Regions from separate parts of the Exiguobacterium sp. s50 genome, predicted to be linked through region 4. Evidence: predicted binding sites of a transcription regulator. Region 4 holds the regulator's gene; each other region holds the start of a gene.

Region 1 (5,839 bases), on a different contig from region 4:
GGAACTATCCGATTCCACGTGAGCCTGTCACGTCACCGAGTCGATGGTCACCGACCCCGCTCGTCAATGAAGCGCCTGCACCGACCGACCCGATTGTCGAATCAGACGCAATTGAGACGAAAGGAGAGCGGTTGCCGCCGCTCGACGTCATCGGCCAATTGCATGCGAGCTATATCGTCTGCGGCGCCGAGGACGGCATGTATGTCATCGACCAACACGCGGCTCAGGAACGGATCAAATACGAATTGTTTTATGAGCAACTCGGGAATCCAGACAAAGAGTATCAATTGTTGCTGCTCCCGCTCACACTCGAGTTCACGCAAGAAGAGACGCTCGCGATTGAAGAAGTCGCTCCGCTCTTGAAAGAAGCGGGGCTCGATTTGGAGCCGTTCGGTGGCAACACGTTCCTCATCCGAGAGATTCCGACGTGGTACCCGCAGCATGATTTGGAAGGGACGGTCCGCGATTTGATTGAGATGGCGATTCGGGACCGCTCTGTCAATCTCGCCAAATATCGGGAAGACGCGTCAATCTTGATGGCGTGCAAGCGGTCGATTAAAGCGAACCATCCATTGAACCATGAGATGATGCGGCAATTGCTGCATGACCTCAATCAGACGACGTCCCCGTATACGTGTCCGCACGGGCGACCGATTTTGGTGAAATGGAGTACGTACGAACTTGAGAAGTTGTTCAAACGGGTTATGTGACACGCTTGTAATCTTTTTTTAATCGGCTGTAACGTTTATGTCCGGGTGCCTATGGGAACAATATACACATGTCACTCAACGCATCGAGGTTGAGAGGTGGCTTTTTCACTGCCTCACCCTCAAGATGTAGACATGATCGATAAACCAGTAGGGGGAAAAGATTATGGCAGACACGCTTAAAGTAACGAAACGAGAATTACGACCACGTTCGGTCCGCGCAAACTTGCGTAAAGAAGGTAAAGTACTAGGTGTCGTCTACGGCTATAAAGTCGAGAGCACACCAGTAGCATTCGAGGAGATGGCACTTCGCAAAATTCTCCGCGACCACGGTGACAACGCGCTAATCGAGTTGAACATTGACGGCAAGAAAGTAAACACGCTCGTTCACGGGACTGAAGTTGACCCGTTCACGAACGAATACAAGCACGTCGAGTTCATGGCCGTGAAGATGGACGAAGCGACGGAAGTCGAAGCGGACGTCACACTCGTCGGTGACGCGAAAGGTGTCAAAGAAGGCGGCTTCTTGGCGCAAACGCTCTATAAAGTTACAGTATCGGCGACACCGGCTAACATTCCGGAACGCATTGAACTCGATGTTTCTGGACTCGGTATCGGTGACTCGGTCACGGTAGCTGACATTCCAGAGAACAAAGACTATGACATCGTCTCGGATGGCGAGCTTCAAATCGCATCTGTGAACGAGCCGGTCTCTCTTGAAGAGCTCGAGGCAGACACAGACACAACGACAGAAAGTGAAGCCGAAGCAACTGAAGAAGAGTCGGCTGAGGCATCATCTGAAGAGTCTGAAGAGAAGTCTGCAGACAAAGAATAAGCTGTATCGAACGACCCTTTGCGAAGGGTCGTTTTTTTCGTCACAAATCCGACAAATGTAAACGATTACGATGTGAAAAATATGTCAACACGGTCCAAGGTCGATTGCAATTTATTGGATTCGGGCTTATATTGTTAATGATTTCACATGTTCGTTCTTATTATATGGGTTCATTCAAACAGAAAGAAGGGTTTGTGACATGGCATCAATGGAAATCCATGCACTCGAATCATTACGAAAAAAAGCTCAGGCATCTTCGCAAATGATTCATTATCGGCCAATGGAATACTTTTTACGGGCAATGCTCGCGGGGATCTTTATCGGATTCGCTTCAATCTTCACACTTAAAGTTGTCAACGGGATGTACTTGATCGATTCGCCGTTCACGACACTCATCGGTGGGTTCTCATTCGGGATCGCGCTTGTCATGATCATCTACGGCGGAGCCGAACTGTTCACGGGGAACACAATGTATTTCACGACCTCGACGTTACGCGGCTATACGACGCTCAGCGACACGATGCTCGTCTGGTTACTTTGTTTCGTCGGGAACGCGCTCGGTGGCGTCTTGTTCGCCTTGTTGCTCGCCCCGACCGGCGTCATCCAAGAACTCGGGATGGACAACTGGCTGTTCTCGGTCGTCGAGAGCAAGATGCATCATACGACGGTCGAGATTTTCTTCCGTGCCATCTTCTGTAACTGGATGGTCTGTCTCGCGATTTTCTTACCAAAACAGATGAAAAATGAGTTCGCTCAAATCTTCTCGATGATTTTCCTCGTCGCCGTCTTCTTCGCGTCAGGATTTGATCACGTCATCGCCAACTTCGTCTTGTTTGCGCTCACGCTGGTCGTCCCACACCCTGAGGCGATTAGCTTTGCCGGCGCCATCCACAACTTGATTCCGGCCACGTTCGGTAACATCATCGGCGGTGCCTTGTTCATGGGTGCGATTTATACGTGGTTGAACGCGAAAGGCTTGCGCGAAGCCCAAGAGTCAGAGGAAAAAGAAGAAGTTGAATTAAAAATCGTGAAACCGGCTAAAGAATTATAAGTTTGATCACTTGAAAGAACGGTCGAGTCCATATGCGGGCTCGGCTGTTTTTGCGTTTATATCACAACCAACGCTCACAATTTAGACTCCACATCTCCATGCTCAAACATGACATAATCTATATATGGAATTGAATCGAGTTATGAACTCGATTCTTATCAATATATAGTGAGGTGATGCGGAGTGAACATGCTCCAGCTTTATGAAGATGTCTGTGTTCTCCCAGATCAAGATCTCGTACAAGAGAACGCCAACGTCGACGGGAAATCACCACTTGGCAAACTGGCACGATTATCCTCGGAAGTATCGAAACAGCTGTCGACAATGTACTTGTTGTCAGAGCGGACACGTCAGGCCGTCGCAGACAACTTTTTGTACATCCATGACGCCGACTATTACGTGACGGGATCGACGACGTGTTGTCAAATCCCGCTCGGCGAGTTGCTGACGAACGGATTTCATACCGGACACGGAACGATTCGACCACCCCAGGACATCCGTTCGGCGATGGCACTCGCTTCGATCATTCTTCAAGCGAATCAGAATATGCAACACGGGGGTCAAGCGTTCCCGATGTTCGATGTCGATTTAGCGCCATACGTCGAAAAGACGTATGAACGTCAACTCGAGCGGCTCAAGAAGCTTCCGGTCGAATGGTCGACCGAGCAACTTCTCGAAGTCGCTGAGACCGAGACAATCACAGCGACGTATCAAGCGTGTGAGGCGTTCATTCATAACGCTAATTCGATGCATTCGCGAGGAGGCGGCCAAGTGCCATTCGTCTCCATCAACTATGGGACCGACACGAGCCGTTGGGGTCGAATTTTCATCCGCGAGTTATTGCATGCGACCGAACGAGGGCTCGGTAACGGGGAGACGCCGATTTTCCCGATTCAAATCTTTAAAGTAAAAGAGGGTGTCAACTTTCATGAAACCGACCCGAACGTCGACTTGTTCCGACTCGCCTGTCGCGTGACGGGCAAGCGTCTATTCCCGAACTTCTCCTTCGTCGATGCCCCGTTCAACTTGCAATATTATGATGGGAGTCATGACTCAGAAGTGGCTTATATGGGGTGTCGGACACGAGTGATGGGGAATCGTCACGGCGCCGAGACGTCGATCGGACGAGGCAATTTATCGTTCTCGACCTTGAACTTGGTCAAGATGGCGCTCGTCGCTTCGGACATCCATACATTTTATGAGACGCTCGACGCCTACGTCGACGTCGCCATCGATCAATTGCTCGAACGGTACGACTATCAAGCGAAGCGTCATGCCGACGAATTCCGCTTCCTTTACGCTCAACACGTCTGGAGGGGCAGCGAGAGACTCCAACCGGAAGAAGAGCTACGGGATGTACTGAAGCAAGGGACGTTGTCCGTCGGTTTCATCGGTCTCGCCGAAGCGCTACGCGTGCTCACAGGCGGCACGCATGCCGATTCACGGGAAGCGGAACGTCTCGGACTCGATATCGTCACTCATTTACGTGATCGGATGAGACAGGCGGCAGAGCAGCACGATTTAAATTTTTCGCTCTTGGCCACGCCGGCCGAAGGATTGTCTGGGAAGTTCGTATTGAAGGACCAGCAGGCGTTCGGGATGATCGAGGGTGTCACCGACCGCGCCTTTTATACGAACTCGTTTCATGTGCCGGTATACCAGTCAGTGTCGATTCGTGACAAGATTCGGTTGGAGGCACCGTACCATGCGCTCTGTGACGCGGGTCATATCACTTATGTCGAAGTCGACGGGTCGCTCGCCCATAACCCGGAAGCGGTCGAAGCAATCGTCCGGCTCATGCGAACCGAAAACGTCGGCTACGGATCGATTAATCATCCCGTCGACCGGTGCGGTAACTGCGGCCTCGAGGGAACGATCGATGCCGCGTGCCCGACGTGTGGCGAGGAAGAGCAGATTGAACGGATTCGTCGCATCACCGGCTATCTGGTCGGCACGATGGACCGATGGAATTCGGCGAAACGAGATGAAGAACGAGCGAGGGTGAAGCATCATGCGCGTCCTATCCGTACTTGACGAATCGGTTGTCGACGGTCCAGGCATTCGCACGGTCATCTTTACGGCGGGATGCCCTCATCGCTGTCTTGGATGTCACAATCCGGAATCATGGAACCCGCGAGGTGGGGAAGACGTACCAGTCGAGGACCTGCTCACTCGAATCGAACAATCCGGTTGGGACGGTGTCACCGTCTCGGGCGGAGAGCCGTTCCTGCAACCGGAAGCACTAGCCCGGCTCGTCGACGGGTGCAAGGCACTTCAGAAAAATGTGTGGGTGTATACAGGCTATACGTTCGAACAGTTACAAGCGATGGACGATGAACATGTTACCAGTGTGCTCGATCGTGCCGATGTGCTCGTCGACGGTCGTTTCGAACAGCCGCTCATGGACCGGTCGCTCCGATTTCGGGGGTCGAGCAATCAGCGAATTATTTTCTTGAACAAAGTGTAATCGGGACCGTCGCGTCCCGATTTTTTGTATACTAGCAAAAAAGGGGGAATTTTGATGAAATGGTGTAGTTTTCAAGTTGAAGGAGAGCAAAGGGTCGGTGTCGTGGCAGGGGAGTTTGTTTATGACGTCAGTGACCAATTACATACGACTTCGTTGTTAGAGGTCATCGCGCGGGAGTTTGAACCGGATGTCGATTTGGACGTCGCACCTCGGATCCCATTGACCGACGTCACGCTCGTCGCGCCATACCGACCACTCAAAAACGTGATCTGTATCGGCAAGAACTATGAAGAGCATGTGAAAGAGATGGATACGGCGGGAGCCGGCAAACTCGTCATCTTCACGAAAGCTCCGACTTCGGTCGTTGGACCAGGGGCTGTCGTCGAACGTCATCCTGAACTGACCGACCAACTCGATTACGAAGGCGAGCTCGCCGTCATTATTGGGAAATCAGGACGGGACATCGACGACGTCGACGCCCATATTTTCGGCTATACGATTTTGAACGATATCACGGCCCGGGACGTTCAAAAACAGCACGTCCAATTTTTCCGCGGTAAATCGTTCGACACGTTTTGTCCGCTCGGACCGTATATCGTCACACCGGATGAGCTCTCGTTTCCACTTGTGATTCAAACGGTCGTGAACGGTGAGACACGCCAAAACGGGTCGACAGCGGACATGATTCGTCCAATTGAAGAGTTGATTCGGACGTTGTCGAAAGGGATGACGCTAGAAGCTGGTGATATCATCGCCACCGGTACGCCGGCGGGGGTCGG
Region 2 (5,839 bases), on a different contig from region 4:
GCAATTCGGACTCTTCTACAAGCAAAGGGAATGGAATTACTTTCCGGTCTTTTTTCATCGGCGCGGTCCTCGTTTGTTCGCAGGACGCTTCACGACCGGCGGTTTATCTTCGATCCGTTTCTCGATGACATCGCCACGATAAATCTCGAGTTCTTTCAATTCCACGCCTAGCTGGCGAGCGAACGATTTCAAGTGCGTCAAGTCTTCATCCGTCACGAGCGAGAGCACGGTCCCGGCCGCATTCCCGCGTGCCGTCCGGCCCGAGCGGTGAATGAAGTCATCAATCGATTCTGGCAAATCGAAGTGGACGACGTGCGTCACTTCTTCGATGTCGAGACCACGGGCCGCGAGACCCGTCGTGATGAGAAGTGGATAGTCGCCTTTCCGGAATTCACGGAGCGTCTCCACGCGTTCGCGTTTCCCTTTTAGGCTGTCGAGCATCCGGTAATTCACTTTCATTTTATCGAGTTCGCCTCTGAGTGGTGGCAAGAATGAGCGGTTGTTGATGAAAGCGAGCGCTTTGACGCCGTTGACATGTGACAAACGACGAAGCAATTCCGGCTTATAGCGGCGTGTCGTCAACATATAGCCGTACGTCACTTGACTGCTCACAGCTCGTTCGATTTTCACGTGTGCCGGCTCCTTCAAGAACGGGGCAGCCCATGCTTGAAGCGTGTCTGTGAGCGTTGCCGAGACGAGGGCGATTTGATGTTCGTGCGCCGTGTGCTTGATGATGCGTTCGGCGGCTTCTGTCAATCCGCTATCGATGATTTGGTCGGCTTCATCGAGGACGATCGTGTGCGTCTCATGAAGCTTCAATTTTTTCTTGTCGATCAGTTCGACGAGTCGGCCTGGTGTCCCGACAATCAAATGGGGCTTTTTCTTCAAGCGATCGATTTGACGTTTCAATTCGACACCACCGATAAATGAAGCGATGCGGACATCACCTTTCTCAGTGAAGCGTTGCGCGACCGTCTGAATCTGCATGACGAGCTCACGTGTCGGCGCGACGATGACGACTTGAATCCGGTCGTTCGAGGTGTCGATTTTTTCAATGGCGGGTAACAAATAAGCAAGCGTCTTCCCGGTACCTGTCGGCGCTTCGATCGTGACGTCTTTTCCGTCAAGAAGAAGCGGGAAGGCTTCGGCTTGGACCGGCATTGGTTCAGTAAAGCCAAGGCGATCCCAGGCTTCGTTAATAAATGGTTTTGTAAAGTTCATATCAATTCTCCTTATCGTGGGGCAAAAACAAAGGAAGCATAAGCGCTCCCTGTCTTAGATATAGCGAACATGTTCAGTATCTTGGTCGAATGAAGAACGGAGTGTCTGTGTGAACGTCTGTCCGTCCTCGATGAGTTTGATGTGCACATCGATTTGGTCAGCCGACGCCTCGACGCCTTCGACGGTGAAGCCTTGATACACACGATACTGCAATTCTTTCGTCAACCGTTCGTATGAAGCGAGCTCTGGATACGTCGCTGCCACGTCAATCGGGCGCGAGATGAGAGCAACGAGCAAGTTATCGCGGTAGTCGATGAAATCCTCGTTTTCGATGTCGTCGTCAAACCGAATCCAAAAACCTGCGTCTTCAAATTCTGTGATAAATCCATCACGTTGTTCACCGTTCGCTTCTACTTTAAGGGAGATGCGGTCACCGGCTTTCAAGTCGTGATCAGCTGTCAATAATTCGTACGTCATGGGAAGAACCCCTTCCTCTTCTACAATGTTCTGCCTTCATTGTGTCCGATGTAAGGCAAAAATTCAAGTTCTATCCCTGAGTCGTGATATACATCACACTAAAAACTGTACAAATCGTCACATCCGAATTCAGATGATACAGAATCGACTTGAATTGCGTCGTGACGTGATTTATCTGTTTCATAGTTAATGAGAAATACGTTATAACAGAATTTAAAGCGCTTACAAAAACGGCTTCACGCCAACGTTCATGAGATTGTTACAACTTTCACAAGAATGTAAAACATAATGTTCACGTTTTCACGTACACTCAACTTATAGAAAGCACGCAGTTATCTCAACTATGAGGAGTGACCCACAATGGCAACCGAAATTAAATCAGCCTGGTCAGGATTTGTACCTGGGCAGTGGACGAACGAAGTGAACGTCGGTGAGTTTATCCGTTTGAACCGACATGAGTACACAGGAGACGACCGTTTCCTCGTCGGACCGACCGAAGCGACGAATCGTCTTTGGGCACAAGTGATGGAATTGACGAAAGAAGAGCGGGAACGCGGTGGTGTTTGGGCCGTCGATCAAAACAACCCATCGACAATCGTCTCGCACGGACCGGGATACTTAAACAAAGAGCTCGAGAAAGTGGTCGGCGTTCAAACGGACGAGCCGTTCAAACGTTCGATTCATCCGAACGGTGGCATCCGAATGGTCGACGCTGCACTTGAATCGTATGGCTTCGAGCCGAACCCTGAAATCACAAAGATTTATTCGGAAATCCGCAAAACGCATAACCAAGGTGTCTTCGATGCGTATACACCTGAGATGCGAGCAGCACGGAAGTCAGGGATTATCACAGGACTTCCTGACGCTTACGGCCGTGGACGGATTATCGGCGACTACCGTCGCGTTGCCTTGTACGGGTTAGACTTCTTGATTGCCGCACGTAAAAAAGATTTGGCGAACCGTGGCGGTTTCTTATCAGAGGCAGATATTCGGACACGGGAAGAAATGTCTGAGCAGCTCCGGGCCCTCCAAGAGTTGAAACAACTCGGTGCGGCGTACGGGTTTGACCTCGGCCGTCCGGCGGAAAATACACAAGAGGCGTACCAATGGGTATACCTTGCATATCTCGCAGCCGTCAAAGAACAGAACGGCGCCGCCATGTCACTTGGACGTGTCTCGACATTCCTCGATGTATACGCAGAGCGTGATATCGAAGCAGGTCGTTTGACCGAGTCGGACGTTCAAGAAATCGTCGACCACTTCATCATGAAGCTTCGGATCGTCAAATTCTTGCGCACGCCTGACTACAACGAATTGTTCTCGGGTGACCCAACATGGGTGACCGAGTCAATCGGTGGGATGAGTGAGGATGGACGTTCGAACGTGACGAAGAGCTCGTTCCGCTTCTTGCATTCACTCTCGAACCTCGGGCCAGCACCAGAACCGAACTTGACGGTGCTTTGGTCGACGAAATTGCCAGAAGGCTTCAAACAATATTGTGCGAAGATGTCGATTGAGACGTCTGCCATCCAATATGAGAACGATGACCTCATGCTTCCAGAGTTCGGTGACGATTACGGCATCGCCTGCTGTGTGTCACCGATGAAAATCGGGAAACAGATGCAGTTCTTCGGAGCCCGCGCCAACATGGCGAAAGCACTCCTTTATAGCATGAACGGAGGCCGTGATGAGAAGAGCGGCGACCAAATCGCACCGGTTTGGGAGATGAACACCGAGGACGTGCTCACGTACGACAAAGTGTATGCCGACTTCGACCGGACGCTCGATTGGCTCGCCGAGCTCTATGTCAACACGCTCAACGTCATCCACTTCATGCATGATAAATATGCATACGAACGAATCGAGATGGCGCTCCACGACCCTGAGATTTTACGGACGATGGCATGTGGCATCGCCGGCCTCTCGGTCACGGCGGATAGTCTTTCAGCCATCAAATATGCGACCGTGAAACCGGTCCGCAACGAGCAAGGCATTGCCGTCGACTTCGAGACAGAAGGCGACTTCCCTAAATTCGGCAACAACGACGACCGTGTCGATGCGATTGCCGTCGAGCTCGTCGAGTCGTTCATGCAAAAAGTACGCAAGCATAAAACGTACCGCGATGCGCTCCATACGCAATCGGTCTTGACGATCACATCAAACGTCGTTTACGGCAAAAAGACAGGGAACACACCGGACGGACGTCGCGCCGGCGAACCGTTCGCACCTGGTGCGAACCCGATGCATGGCCGCGATACGAAAGGGGCAGCTGCGTCGCTCTCATCAGTCGCGAAACTCCCGTTCGAACACGCACAAGACGGAATTTCATACACGTTCTCAATCGTACCGAAAGCGCTCGGTAAAGAAGAAGTGGCCCGTGAACTCAACTTGGCGGCACTCCTTGACGGTTATATGGGCGGCGAGCATAAAGGACATCACTTGAACGTCAACGTCTTCAACCGTGAGACGTTGCTCGATGCGATGGAGCATCCGGAAGAATATCCACAGCTCACGATCCGTGTCTCTGGCTATGCGGTCAACTTCATCAAATTGACACGTGAGCAACAAATCGACGTCATCAACCGGACGTTCCACGGTTCATTGTAAACAAAGGCTTGGCGGCCTTCACTCGAGGGCCGCTCATTCGTTAGGAGGTCATTTCGATGACAATGGGATATGTACACTCGGTCGAATCGTTTGGAACCGTTGACGGCCCGGGAATTCGTTTTATCGTCTTTTTACAAGGTTGTGCGCTTCGTTGCTTGTATTGCCACAATGCTGACACGTGGGATTTCAAAAAGAATAACCATCGTTCGGCCGAGGACGTCATTCAAGAAGCGCTCAGCTATCGTCCGTTCATGGAAGCGTCAAAAGGCGGCATCACGATTTCTGGGGGCGACCCGCTCGCGCAGCCAGAGTTTTTAGAGGCGCTCTTGCGTGAAGCAAAGAAACACGGGCTTCATACGACACTCGACACGTCCGGTGCACTCCGTCCCCCTAACTTGGATGCGATTTTAGACCATACGGACCTCGTGTTGCTTGATATCAAACATATCGACGATGACATGTGTAAGAAACTGACAGGACGGAGCAACGTCAACACGCTCGCGCTCGCTGAACATTTATCCGAGCGCGGAACGAAAATGTGGATTCGCCACGTCCTCGTCCCGGAATGGACACTTGATGAAGGAGCGCTCCGCCGCACGGCAGCGTTCATTCAAAAGCTCGACCACGTCGAGAAAGTCGAAATTTTGCCGTACCATGAGATGGGCGTCTATAAATGGGAGGCGCTCGGTCTCGACTATCCGCTCAAAGGAATTAAACCCCCGACGACGGAAGAAGTCGAATGGGCGGAAGGGATTTTACAAGGAACCGTTTAAAAAACTGCGCAGACCATCATGGTCTGCGCAGTTTTTGGATTACAAATGTTTTTGACTGACGTGCTGACGGATGGCGGCCTCATCGAGAGGACGTTTGGCGACGCCGGTCTCGACGGCGGCTTTGGCGACCGCGACCGCCACGGCCGGTGCGATTCGTTCATCGAATGGGCTCGGGATGACGACACCGTTCGCCAAATCTTCTTCGGTCAATAAATCGGCAATCGCGTGGACGGCCGCTTCCTTCATCTCCTCATTGATTTCGCTGGCGCGAACGTCAAGTGCGCCCCGGAAAATACCTGGGAAGGCGAGGACGTTGTTCACTTGGTTGGCGAAATCGGAACGGCCGGTCGCGACGACACGCGCCCCGGCTTTTGTCGCGAGGTCTGGCATAATCTCCGGAATCGGGTTCGCCAGAGCGAAGATGATTGGATCGACGGCCATCGAGCGGACCATGTCTTCCGTGACGGCCCCGGCCGCCGAGACACCGATAAAGACGTCGGCACCTTGAAGCACGTCGGCGAGCAATCCTTCGTGTTGCTTCCGATTCGTCGCTTTGGCGATTTGATCTTTGAACGGGTTCATCCCTTCGACGCGTCCTTCGTAAATCGCGCCTTTCGTATCACAGATGACGAGGTCCTCGACACCAAAACGCTTCAACAGTTTGGCGATGGCGATGCCCGCGGCCCCGGCACCGTTCATGACGACACGGAGTTCAGGCATCGTTTTATCGACGAGGCGCAACGCGTTGACGAGACCGGCCA
Region 3 (5,839 bases), on a different contig from region 4:
GCCCGGACAACACGTTCAATACGGTCGTCTTACCGGACCCGCTCGCCCCGACGAGCGCCACGTGGGCACCGGCAGGAATCACACCGCTTAATGGATGCAGCGTAAAGCGTCCACCTTCATAGGCGAACGAGACGGCGTCGAGCTCGAGGTCGGGTGTCGGGCTCGTCAACGTCCGGTCGCCCCAGGTCAAGCGTTCATCCGGTGCATCGAGCGCCTCGAAAATACGGTCGGCCGCCCCCATGCTGCCTCGTCCGGTGTGGAACGCACCGCCGAGGTCTTTGATGGCCAAATAGTATTCCGGGGCCAAGACGAGAATCAAAAAGCCGGAGAAGAACGTCAAGTTCTCCCAGACGACCATTTGGAGCGCCACTTCGAGTGCGACGACGCCCGTGCTGAGCATCGAGATGAACTCGAGCATGAGACCCGACAGGAACGCCGTCTTCAAGACGACCATCGTCGCGTCGCGGAAATCGAGACTGCTCTTTTCAATCGCTTGCGCCTCACGCTCGGTCCGACCGTATAGTTTGAGCGTCGTTAATCCTTGCAACACGTCCAAGAACTTGCCGGAGAACTGATTCATTTTCTCCATCTGCTGTTCTGACTTCTTCTGGGTCGCAATCCCGATGATGATGAAGAAAATTGGGATGAATGGAGCCGTCACCATCATGATGACGCCTGAAATCCAATGTTGGCTGAAGACGACGACGAGAATGAGTAGTGGAATAATCGACGTTTGAATGACTTGCGGCCAATATTGGCTAAAGTAGGCATCGACTTCGTCGACCGCGTCCATGAACACGCTCACCTTTTTACCGGATTGACCGGATAGTGACGTCTCAATCGGATTCGACGTATAGCGGTCGAGCAATTGCAATCGGAGTGTTCGTTTCGCCTTTTCTGACAGGCTCGCTCCAATCCTCCCCGACATATAGCCGAAACCAGCTCGTGTGACGAGCGCGAGGATGAGCCACCCGAGCGTCGGAACGATGCTTTCAAACGATGCATTTTTTAAAAAGACTTGATCGACAATGTCGACAATCAAATAGGCTTGAGCTAAAATCGACAACCCGATCATCACTGCCGCGATGATGAGTCCGACGATATGGCGTTTTTCTGCTAAAGCGAGAGCTTGCAGTCGTTTCACTGCGTTCATCCTTTCTATCAATCAGGAGACTTTTTCTTTGTGAGGATTCTCACTAATTATACCTGATGCACCCTTGCAAGGCGAACGCTTCGCTTCCTCAGACATGCAAAAAACGCCACGTCCCACACGCGGCGCCATCACAGCGACTGTTCAAAATATTCAGGATGACCGATCATCAATTCCCGCGCATCAAATTGAAGCACGTCTTCTTTTCGCAACCGCGACAAGATGTTCGATACGGTCTCTCGTGACGTGCCCGACAAGCGCGAAATCTCAATCGTCGTGAACGGGCAGCGGACACGAACGTCCGTCGCTTCCGCCTCCCCGAGGTCTTCAATCAAGTAATGAATCGTGTTGAGCACCCGGTCGGTCGCACTCGGTGTGATGATGTCCTGGACACGGCGCTCGTGCAAATCGAGAATCCGGTTCATCTGTCCGACGATGTGGAGCAACATCGATGCGTTCCGCGAGACGAGTTGTTCGAATCGATCGGTCGGCATATAGATGACCTCGATATCGGTCAACGCCTCGGCTGAATGTTGATAGTACGGTTCCGTCAGCAAGCCGCGATACGGGAACAACTGCTTCGGTTTCAAGTAGTCCGTATATTGATGTGTCGCCGTCTCGTTGCAACGTTCAAGCTTCACATAACCGCTAATCAAGAAATAGACCCGTTCCCGGGGATCGCCCTCTATGAACAAGAGTTGACCTTTCCGATACGTGCGGCAATAGACATGCGGCAACAGCGCCTCGAGCTCTCGTGTGGCACATTTGGCGAACACATCAAGCTGTCTCAAATCGTCCACCGTCCATTTTGGTTTCATGTCGCATCCTCCAATCCATCTTGCCTCTCTTTTAAGTATAAAGCGACCTCTTATTGAAAACGCTTACAAAATCCGACGATTTTCTGACAAAAAAAGAAGGGCATGAACCGCCCCTCTTCGTCACAATAAAGTATTCAGTCGAGCATCAATTCCATGATCGCGTCTTGCAGGTCGCGATCGAGTTCGAGCGCATGTAAATCGAACAGCCATGCTTCGAGTCGCGTCTTCGCCGCCGCTGACCGGTATAACCGGTCTTTTAAATCGTATGAGATTTCCGCACGGTCCAAGAAGCGATACAACCGATCGAGACGATGGTCGTTCGCCGTCACATCGACCGGGAGTTCCACGGTCAGCTCGTCTCTGATCGGTCCGAGCTCGAGGCGAAGCGTCTGTGTCTCCCGTTTGTATTCACCAGACCCGGTCACCCCTCGAAGGAGCAACGTGACATGGCGGTCCACCGGTAACACAGACCGGTCACCTGTCACTTGGATATGAAGGCTCCGTTCCTCCCAATCGAGCGTGAACGTCGTCTCGGCGTAGGCTCCCGTCTCATAGCCACGGTCCTTCCCATTGTCTTCATAGAGCGTGAACGTGTTCGAGGCGCCTGGGAAGATGAGCACTTCCAAATCGGCCGGGTTGTCGGTATCGTTTCGACCCGAATGGTGTGGTGCCATCGGGATGATCGCCCCGGCTTTGGCGAACACCGCCTGATCTTCGAGCCCACGGAACATGCGAACCGATTTGTCTCCGCTGTAGCGATGACCCGTGAAGAAGTCGAACCAGTCGCCTTTCGGTAGCCAGACGTTCGTCGCCGCCACGTGGAGCTGTCGATTCATCGGTTCGACGATTGGGGAGACGATGAGTTCACTGCCGAAGTAATACTCATTCGGCACCTCATATGCCGCGTCTTCGTCCGGGTGCTCGTAATACATCGGTAAGACGAGCGGCAAGGCGCCGACATGATTTCGCCAGTTCATCGTATAGGTATATGGAATCAATTGATGGCGCAGACGCAGGAACGTCTTCATCGACCGTTCCGCCTCGAGACCGAAGCGCCACGGCTCCTTGCCGTTGAACGTACTCAATGTCGAGTGCAGTCGCATAATCGGGCTGAATACACCGAATGCGACCCAGCGCGCGGCGAGTTCATCATCTTTCGACCCACGATAATGGCCGCCGATGTCATGACTCCACCAGCCATAGCCGATATTGGCCGCCGTCGCTGTAAAGTATGGTTGGAAGGCCAGGGACGCCCACGAAATCAACGTGTCGCCCGAAAAACCGACCGGATACCGATGGCTGCCCGGCCCGGCGTAACGGGAGAAGATGAGCGGACGGTTGCCGTCACGGGCGATGTCGGCCGCATGATAGTGATTTAACATCCAGAGCGGGTCGAGCCCCTCCATTTTCGAGGTCGAGCCTTGTTGCCAGTCAATCCACCAAAAATCGACGCCGTCGACTTCATGCGGATGGTGCATCTGCTCGAAATAAGCTTGAATGAAGCGCTTATCAGAGAAGTCGAACGGAATGCGGTCACCCTGGGACGGGTCGATGCCCATCGCCTCGGCCATCGCCGTATACTGATCTTCGAAGGCACGCACGCCGTCCGCCGGGTGCAAGTTCAACGTGGCGAGCAGACTCTCTTGTTTGAGCCACGTCAAGAAGCCTTTCGGGTCCGGGAACAGGTTTTTATTCCATGAATAACCCGTCCATCCGCTCCCGTATTCTTCGGGGACATCGGTGACGTGCCAATCCATGTCGATGACGCTGACCGAGAACGGGATGTCTTCTGTCTTAAACCGACGCATGAGTTCTTTATATTCCGTCTCGTCGTAGCGCCAATAGCGGCTCCACCAGTTGCCGAGCGCTTTTCGTGGCAACAGCGGCGTCGGGCCTGTCAGTTGATAGAAGTCACGCAGCGCCTGCTTATATTCATGTCCATATCCGAAGTAGTACAAGTCATGGATGTGTTTCCGTCTCGGTTCCACAAAACGGTCCTCGGTCATGATGAACGAATCGGAATCATCGATGACGGCATATCCTTGTTTTGAGGCGATGCCCTCACCGAGTTCCGTCGCCCCGTCGACATGGTCGAGCGTGCGCGCCGTCCCTTTCAACGTCCGCTCCGGTCCGTTAAATGTATAGCGGCTATAGTACGTACTGAAGTTCCCTTTCACATCGACGTAGAGCGTGTTCGGCGCGAACGGCCCTTTCGTGTAATAGAGGTGGACGTGCTCCGTGATGATTTGCAGTTCCGTCTCATCCTCGATCACGCGAAACTCCGGGACTGCGAACGCCCGGTTAAAGACGACTTGGGTCGGCCGGTCCTCGAACACTCCATCTTCCGCGTATTCCATCCGAATCAGTTGGCTCGTCAGTACCGTGAAGCGATAGCAGCTCCCTTGGACGATTGCTCGATTATCTGCCTGTGGTTTCATTTGTTGCGTATAGACGTTCTCCTCTTCAAATAGACGCATAAGCTCGAGCGTTACCGCTCTTCGTCACTCCCCTTCTAATTTGTGCAAACGTTTACACTCAAAATGATAGCAATGTCTAAATCGACATACAACATTCCTTCCCCATGTCGGACCATAAAAAACGACGAGCTACCAATTCAGAAAAAAAGCCACAGACGCTGTTGTCTGTGGCGTTGAGTTTATTGTTGGAGCGTCGCGGCGAGTCGGACGCGCGTCCCGACTTCGCCTCGGACCGCCGCAAGGGCTTGTTCGAGCGACGTGATGACGGCGACCCGGTCGTGGCCTGACTCGGCGAACTGAAGGGCGGCCCGAACTTTCGGCAACATACTGCCCGGTGCGAACTGGCCTTCGGCGATATACGTCTCGAGCTGTTCTTTCGTCGTCTCCTCGAGCGCCCGAGCCGACGGGGTCCCAAAATCGACGAATACGTGCTCGACGGCCGTCAAAATGAGGAGCATGTCGGCGTCGACGAGATCGGCGAGTTTCGCAGCGGCGAAATCTTTATCGATGACCGCCTCGACACCGACATAACCATCTGGTGTATCGATGACGGGAATCCCGCCGCCGCCAGAGGCGACGACGATGTGCTCATGGGCGACAAGGTCACGGATGACCGCGTGCTCGAGAATCGCCACTGGAAACGGACTCGGGACGACGCGGCGATAGCCGCGACCGGCGTCTTCTTTGAACACATAACCGGTCGTCCGTTCCATCTGCTGCGCTTCCGCCTCGTCGTAGAAGGGACCAATCGGCTTCGTCGGGTGACTGAAGGCACTATCGTTCGGGTCGACGACCGACCGCGTGACGATTGGCGCGACCGAACGTTCCAAACCGCGCGATCTCAGAGCTTTCGTGAGGGCATTCTCGAACCAATAGCCAATCATCCCTTGTGTCATCGCCCCGCAAACGTCGAGTGGCAAGGCCGGCGTCGCCGGACTATCTGACGCAGCCTGTTGCAACATCAAATTCCCGACTTGCGGCCCGTTCCCGTGGGTGATGATGACCTCAATCCCTTCGGCGACAAGCGCGGCCAGAGATTCAGCCGTCGCCTCGACGGCTCGAATTTGAGCCTCGGCCGTCGCATCTTTTCCTTGTTGAATCGCATTTCCACCTAGTGCGATGACTACTCGTTTATTCCGCATATTGGTTTCCCCCGATCAAAAGACTGAGATATTTCCTGAGACGATGCGCACGACGGCCAAGATGGCGAGCGCGGTCAAGACCCCGGCCACAATCCATTCCGTCTTCGTCAACGTCTTGATACCGTTCTCACGCTGTGCCTTGATATAGAGCAACGTACCTGGTGCGTACAGTAAGGTCGTCAAGAGCAGATAGTCGATTCCAGCCGCATAGATGAGCCAAATCCCGTAAATCGAGGCGACGGCTCCGATGAT
Region 4 (5,839 bases):
TGTAATAGACGGCACAGCTGTCACCAGCGGCGAAGACGTCCGGGTTGCTCGTGCGCATATACTCGTCGACGATGATGGCGCCGTTGCCGAGCATGTCGACTTGGCCTTGAAGGAGTCCCGTGTTCGGGCGGAAGCCGACACAGAGGATGACGAGGTCAGCCTCGAACTCACCTTTATCGGTCACGACGTGCGTGACGTTTCCATCTGTCCCGCGGAACGCTTCGACCGTCTGGCCGAGCTCGAGGTCGATGCCACGTGACGTCATGTCCGCTTCAAGTTGATCCGTGAACGACTTGTCGAGGTACTTGTTCAAGATGCGGTCGGCGCTATCGATGAACGTGACGTGTTTGCCGTACACTTCGAACGCTTCGACGAGCTCGACGCCGATATAGCCGGCACCGATGACGGCGATGTTCGTCGCGTCTTTTGCCCGCTCGATGATGCGTTGGGCGTGGCCATAGTTTTTGCAGAGCTCAATCCCAGTCATCTCGATGCCAGGAAGCGTCGGGACGATCGGCCATGAACCAGTCGTGACGATCAAACGGTCGAACGTGTCATAGACGTCTTCTCCCGTGTCGAGGTTTTTCGCATGGACCGTCTTCGCTTCCGTGTCGATGTTCAATACGTCGTGCTTCATGCGCATCGTCGCGCCGAGTTCTTCGAGCTCTGTCGGTGACGCATAGAAAAGCTCTTCCGCACGTTTGACGACACCACCGACGTGAAGGGCGATCCCACACGAGAGGAAGCTGACGTTGTCGTTCCGCTCATACACCGTGATATCGAGATTGTCGTGCTTGGCGAGTAATCCTTTGACGGCTGCTGTTCCTGCGTGTGTACATCCGATGACTGCGATTTTCATATGGTTGTCTCTCCTTTGAGTGTTAGGCAAGTTAGTGTTTGTGATAAATATCACATTCGCTTTCTGAACTTAGTGTACTATTTCACAAGAAGGTTTGACAATCCTTTTGCTCACTTTTTCACGTAAATATGTCGAAAGTTTGAACACCCACTGTGACAACAAAAAAGCACCGTCCCGTTAAGGAACGATGCTCACTTCTCATTCATTTGTTTCATCAAATCCATCTGCTCTTTCACCATCGCCTCTTTCTCACGACGGAGCACGCCCCGGTACGTGATGCGTGAAATCGATAAGCTGATTTCATACAAGAAGAAGAGCGGCAATGACACCATGAGATGCGACGTCAAATCCGGCGGCGTGATGAACGCGGCGATGACGAACAAGGCGAAGTACGCATACTTCCGAATTTTTGATAAGAAGTACGGCGTCACGACACCGATGCGCGTCAAGAACATCGTCACGACCGGCAACTGGAACAACAGTCCGAATGGGATGGTCAGTTGCAGCAAGAACGTGAAGTAGTTCGACGCCCCGATGATTTGCGTTAGCCCGAGGTCTTGCCCGAGGTCCGTCGAGATATCGAGGACGAGCGGGAACAACCAATAATAGGCGAACGCGAGACCGATCAGGAACAAGATGAAGATGATCGGGATATAGGCGAGCGTCGCTTTCCGCTCGTTCGGATGCAGACCAGGTGCGACGAACGCCCACAGTTGATACAGTAGAAACGGACCGGATGCGACGAGCCCGATGACGAGCGCCAAGTTCAAGTAAATCATGAGCGGGTCCGCGACCCCAAAGGCGTTCAGTTCGAGCCCTCGTTCGACGAGGTCCGCCTGCAGATAGGCGAGCACGTATTTGACACTCGGCAAAGCGATCAAAAAGAAGGCAAAGACGACAAATGCCGACAGCATCAGTCGTCTCCGCAGCTCTGTCAAGTGATCGGACAGCGCCCGCTCTTGATCAGGTTGATGATTCATGATTACTGCTCTTTCTTCTCAAGTTCTTTCTTATCTTTCTCGTCATGTTCGTTCATCATGCCGTTCGTGGCATTTTTGAACTCACGGAGCGTTTGACCAGCGGCGCGTCCGAATTCAGGCAATTTCTTCGGCCCGAAGATGATGAGCGCGACGATGGCGATAATGAAGATACTTGCGCCTCCTGGAATACCGACGACGAGCAACGATGATAGTAATTCCATTATTGATGGACCCCCTCAGCAGATGGATAGTGTTGCATAAAGTAAATGAGCGACTGGAGTTCGATCGACAAGTCGATGTGATGGACGCGGACCGTGTCCGGCACCGTAAGACGGGCCGGCGTGAAGTTCAAGATGCCTTTGATGCCGAAGCGGACCAAGTCATCCGCGACAGGCTGCGCATAGGTAGACGGCACCGTTAAGATGGCGACGTCAATCTTGTTTTGTTTCATGATCTGTTCCATCTCATCCACGTGATGAATCGGGACACCGGACATCGTCGTGCCGACTTTTGTCTCGTCTGCGTCGAACCCGACGACGATATGTGTGTTATTGTTTTTAAGGAAGTTATAGTTGACGAAAGCTGTCCCAAGATGACCAACCCCGACTAAGGCGACGTTCGTAATCTCGTCCTGATTCAGTGTCTTACGGAAAAAGTCTAACAGATACTGTACGTTATAGCCATATCCCTTTTTACCGAGCGCACCGAAGTACGAGAAATCGCGACGGATCGTGGCCGAATCGACCTTGACCGCCTCGCTCAGTTCAGCAGAAGAGACACGCTGTTTTCCTGATGAATGTAGGCTTTGGATAAACCGATAGTATAGTGGCAACCGTTTGGCTGTCGCTTGCGGAATCTTTGGTTCGTTTTGACTCAACGGAAAGAGCCTCCTTTTTACGACGCGTTTCAAACGAATCTAATTTCATACACCTTGATTGTAAACGAATTCACATGACCACTCAATGAATATACCTGAAAAGGGGAAGAAATAAAGTATACTAAATAGAGAGAAAGGGGTTTTTTCACTTGATCCTACTGCAAGTCAATAACTTATCGAAATCATTCGGCGTCGAGCCGATTTTAGAGAACGTCAAACTCGAAATTCAAGAAGGCGAACGCGTCGCGCTTGTCGGCCGTAACGGTGCCGGCAAGTCGACATTGCTCAAAGTCATCGCCGGGGAATACAACTACGACTCGGGCGACATCATGAAGCCAAAAGACGTCACCATCGGCTACCTGGCCCAAGATTCAGGACTCGAATCCAACGAGACAATTTGGAATGAGATGCTTACTGTCTTCATTGATTTAATCGAACAAGAAAAGACGCTGCGCCGCATGGAGCAAGACATGGGTTCAGAGCGCATTTTGAACGACCCGGCCGCCTATGAGCGCCTGCTGTCGTCTTACGATGAAGAACAGCATACGTTCAAAGACCGCGGCGGCTATCAATACGAGGCAACAATCCGCTCCGTTCTTCACGGGATGCGTTTCTATCCGGACGATTTCGAACGCCGCATCGACACGCTCTCCGGCGGACAACGGACGCGCCTCGCCCTCGCGAAAATGCTGCTCCAAAGTCCGGACCTGCTCATCCTGGATGAGCCGACGAACCACTTGGATATTGAGACGCTCGGCTGGCTCGAGAAGTATTTGAGCGGCTATAAAGGCGCCGTCCTCATCGTCTCCCACGACCGCTACTTCCTCGACCGCGTCGTCTCGGTCGTCTATGAGCTGTCACGCCACCGGAGCCGTCGCTTCGTCGGCAACTATACGAAGTATCTCGAACAGAAGGCCGCCATCTACGAGCAAGAGAAGAAGCAGTTCGAGTCGCAACAAGAAGAAATCGCCAAAATGCAGGACTTCATCCAGCGTAACATCGCCCGGGCGACGACGACGAAGCGGGCCCAGAGTGTCCGCAAGCGTCTCGAGAAAGTCGACCGGATGGAAGCGCCGGACGGTGATGAGCGCAGTGCCGTCCTCTCGTTCTCGATCAAGCGCCAAAGCGGGAACGACGTGTTGAGCGGGAGCGACCTCGCCATCGGCTATGAGGAACCGATTGCCCAGCAGCTCCGCTTCCAATTGCAGCGCGGCGAATCGGTCGCCCTCGTCGGCCCGAACGGGGTCGGCAAATCGACGCTTTTGAAAGTGTTGACGAAACAACAGCCGGCCCTTCAAGGGGACATCCGCTACGGCACCGGCGTCGAGATCGGCTACTATGACCAGGAGCAACAGAACTTGTCGGACGCCAACCGCGTCATCGATGAGATTTGGAACGACTGGCCGCTCATGCGCGAGCAAGAAGTGCGGAGCCTGCTAGGCCAGTTCCTGTTCAGCGGCGACGACGTCATGAAGCGCGTCCATGAACTGTCGGGTGGAGAGCGGGCCCGTTTGACGCTCGCGAAACTGAAGCTCGAACAACCGAACTTGCTCATCTTGGATGAACCGACGAACCACTTGGACCTCGACTCGAAGATGATTCTCGAGAACGCCCTCGTCGACTATCCGGGCACGATCCTATTCGTCTCGCATGACCGTTACTTCATCGACCGGCTCGCGACGCGCGTCTTAGAGATCACGCCGAACGGGATCGACGAGTACCTCGGCGATTACTCGTATTACGTCGAGAAGAAAGAAGAACTCGAAGAGCTGGCCCGACTCGCCCGCGAAGAGACGAAACAAGTCATCGTCAAGAAACAGCGCGCCGACAAGGAACAGCAACGCGAGGAACGCCGGATGAAACAACGAATCGAGGAAATCGAGCTCACGATCGAACAACACGAGGCACGCCTCGAGGAGATCGAGCAACTGTTGTGTGAACCGGACGTCTTCAACGACTTCGCTCGGGCACAGGAACTGTCGACCGAGTCCGACGCGACGAAAGAATCGATCACGGCACTGTACGCGGAATGGGAGGAGCTCCATTCATGATGCGATTCCGTGCGATGCGAATCGAATGGATGCACGCCTTTCTTACCGGTCTCGCCTATATCGTGCCGACGGGGACGGAATTCGTATCCGAGCTGATTCGCGGGGAACCGACGATCGTTCCGTCGTTCCTGTTTTATTTCTTGCCGGTCGTCATCGGCTTCATCATCCAGACGTGGAGCGGGATTGTGATCAGTTTGTTGAGCGGCCTGCTTATGAGCACCCTGTTTATCCGCCTCGTCGTCTGGCCAGTCGATGTGACCGTGCACAGTTTTTACGCCCCGGGCTCGGTGTGGGGACACTTCTATCAGTCGACGCTCCTCATGTGGGTGCTCGCACTAATTGTCTACGTCGTGAGCCGGGTGAACATGTGGTACAAACAGAACAAACATCATCCGGACGTATAAAAAAGGGAAGCCGTCTCCAACGTGGAGACCGGCTTCCCTTTTAACAGTTAGAAATAACGTAGCGGCTGGAATCCGCGTGTATGGAAGTCGAGCTTGAGGCCGTCTTCCGTGATAAAGAACACGTACTCGTTCGTATCGACGTCACGGACGAACACTTTATAGAACGTGAGTGTCTCCTCACGGTTCGTCACATACTTCGCCTCATGCGTCGAGATCACTTGCGCGAACAATTGCTCTTCGTCAAACTCGTTGACGATATCCTCGAACTTCGCCGCTTCTTCTTCGGTCGCTTCTCGTCCCGGCGCAATCTCGTAATACGCGTCGCTCGCTTTCGGCTGAACGCCGAGGTTGCGGTCGACGACGATGACGCTCTCGATATTTTGATCGTCTAGGCTCTTATAGCCGTACAACGTCTCGACGAGCGTGTTCTCACCCGTGACCCGGCCGATGCCTTCGAGCGATTCCGCTCCTGTGAGTGAACGGACGCGTGTCGCTTCCGGCACGATTTCTTCTTGATAGGCGATATTATAGGCGCGGATAATCTCCCGTACTTGCAAAAACGTCGCGACGACGAGCAGTACGACCAGACCTCCAATAATGATGCGTTTCGTCATGTCTCTATTTCCCCCTAGACTGTCATGCTCTCTTCTAAGGATAACCCAGGAACC

What was found. Region 4 encodes Rex, which represses fermentation and respiration genes when NADH is low (regulators of the CRP and FNR family bind a similar motif). Its sites were predicted from a motif close to TTGTGAAATATTTCACAA; they were not measured.
Region 1: the regulator Rex is predicted to act here: its motif matches at 1,674-1,691, upstream of KNP68_RS11845 (formate/nitrite transporter family protein).
Region 2: the regulator Rex is predicted to act here: its motif matches at 1,955-1,972, upstream of pflB (formate C-acetyltransferase).
Region 3: the regulator Rex is predicted to act here: its motif matches at 1,182-1,199, upstream of cydD (thiol reductant ABC exporter subunit CydD).

What each region holds. Positions count from the first base shown of each region.
Region 1 is NZ_JACSLP010000008.1:20,207-26,045, forward strand. It holds gene mutL (DNA mismatch repair endonuclease MutL) at 1-710, shown strand, start outside; gene KNP68_RS11840 (50S ribosomal protein L25/general stress protein Ctc) at 874-1,542, shown strand; gene KNP68_RS11845 (formate/nitrite transporter family protein) at 1,751-2,593, shown strand; gene KNP68_RS11850 (anaerobic ribonucleoside triphosphate reductase) at 2,783-4,627, shown strand; gene nrdG (anaerobic ribonucleoside-triphosphate reductase activating protein) at 4,605-5,060, shown strand; gene KNP68_RS11860 (fumarylacetoacetate hydrolase family protein) at 5,115-5,839, shown strand, end outside.
Region 2 is NZ_JACSLP010000007.1:68,489-74,327, reverse strand. It holds gene KNP68_RS11065 (hypothetical protein) at 1-58, opposite strand, end outside; gene KNP68_RS11060 (DEAD/DEAH box helicase) at 55-1,221, opposite strand; gene KNP68_RS11055 (hypothetical protein) at 1,276-1,698, opposite strand; gene pflB (formate C-acetyltransferase) at 2,059-4,305, shown strand; gene pflA (pyruvate formate-lyase-activating protein) at 4,362-5,078, shown strand; gene KNP68_RS11040 (NAD(P)-dependent malic enzyme) at 5,118-5,839, opposite strand, start outside.
Region 3 is NZ_JACSLP010000002.1:113,304-119,142, reverse strand. It holds gene cydD (thiol reductant ABC exporter subunit CydD) at 1-1,153, opposite strand, end outside; gene KNP68_RS02985 (Crp/Fnr family transcriptional regulator) at 1,282-1,968, opposite strand; gene KNP68_RS02980 (glycoside hydrolase family 31 protein) at 2,103-4,445, opposite strand; gene arcC (carbamate kinase) at 4,625-5,587, opposite strand; gene arcD (arginine-ornithine antiporter) at 5,603-5,839, opposite strand, start outside.
Region 4 is NZ_JACSLP010000010.1:61,330-67,168, forward strand. It holds gene KNP68_RS13185 (FAD-dependent oxidoreductase) at 1-859, opposite strand, end outside; gene tatC (twin-arginine translocase subunit TatC) at 1,051-1,839, opposite strand; gene KNP68_RS13195 (twin-arginine translocase TatA/TatE family subunit) at 1,842-2,060, opposite strand; gene KNP68_RS13200 (redox-sensing transcriptional repressor Rex) at 2,060-2,716, opposite strand; gene KNP68_RS13205 (ABC-F family ATP-binding cassette domain-containing protein) at 2,866-4,767, shown strand; gene KNP68_RS13210 (hypothetical protein) at 4,764-5,171, shown strand; gene KNP68_RS13215 (hypothetical protein) at 5,219-5,785, opposite strand; gene tsaD (tRNA (adenosine(37)-N6)-threonylcarbamoyltransferase complex transferase subunit TsaD) at 5,800-5,839, opposite strand, start outside.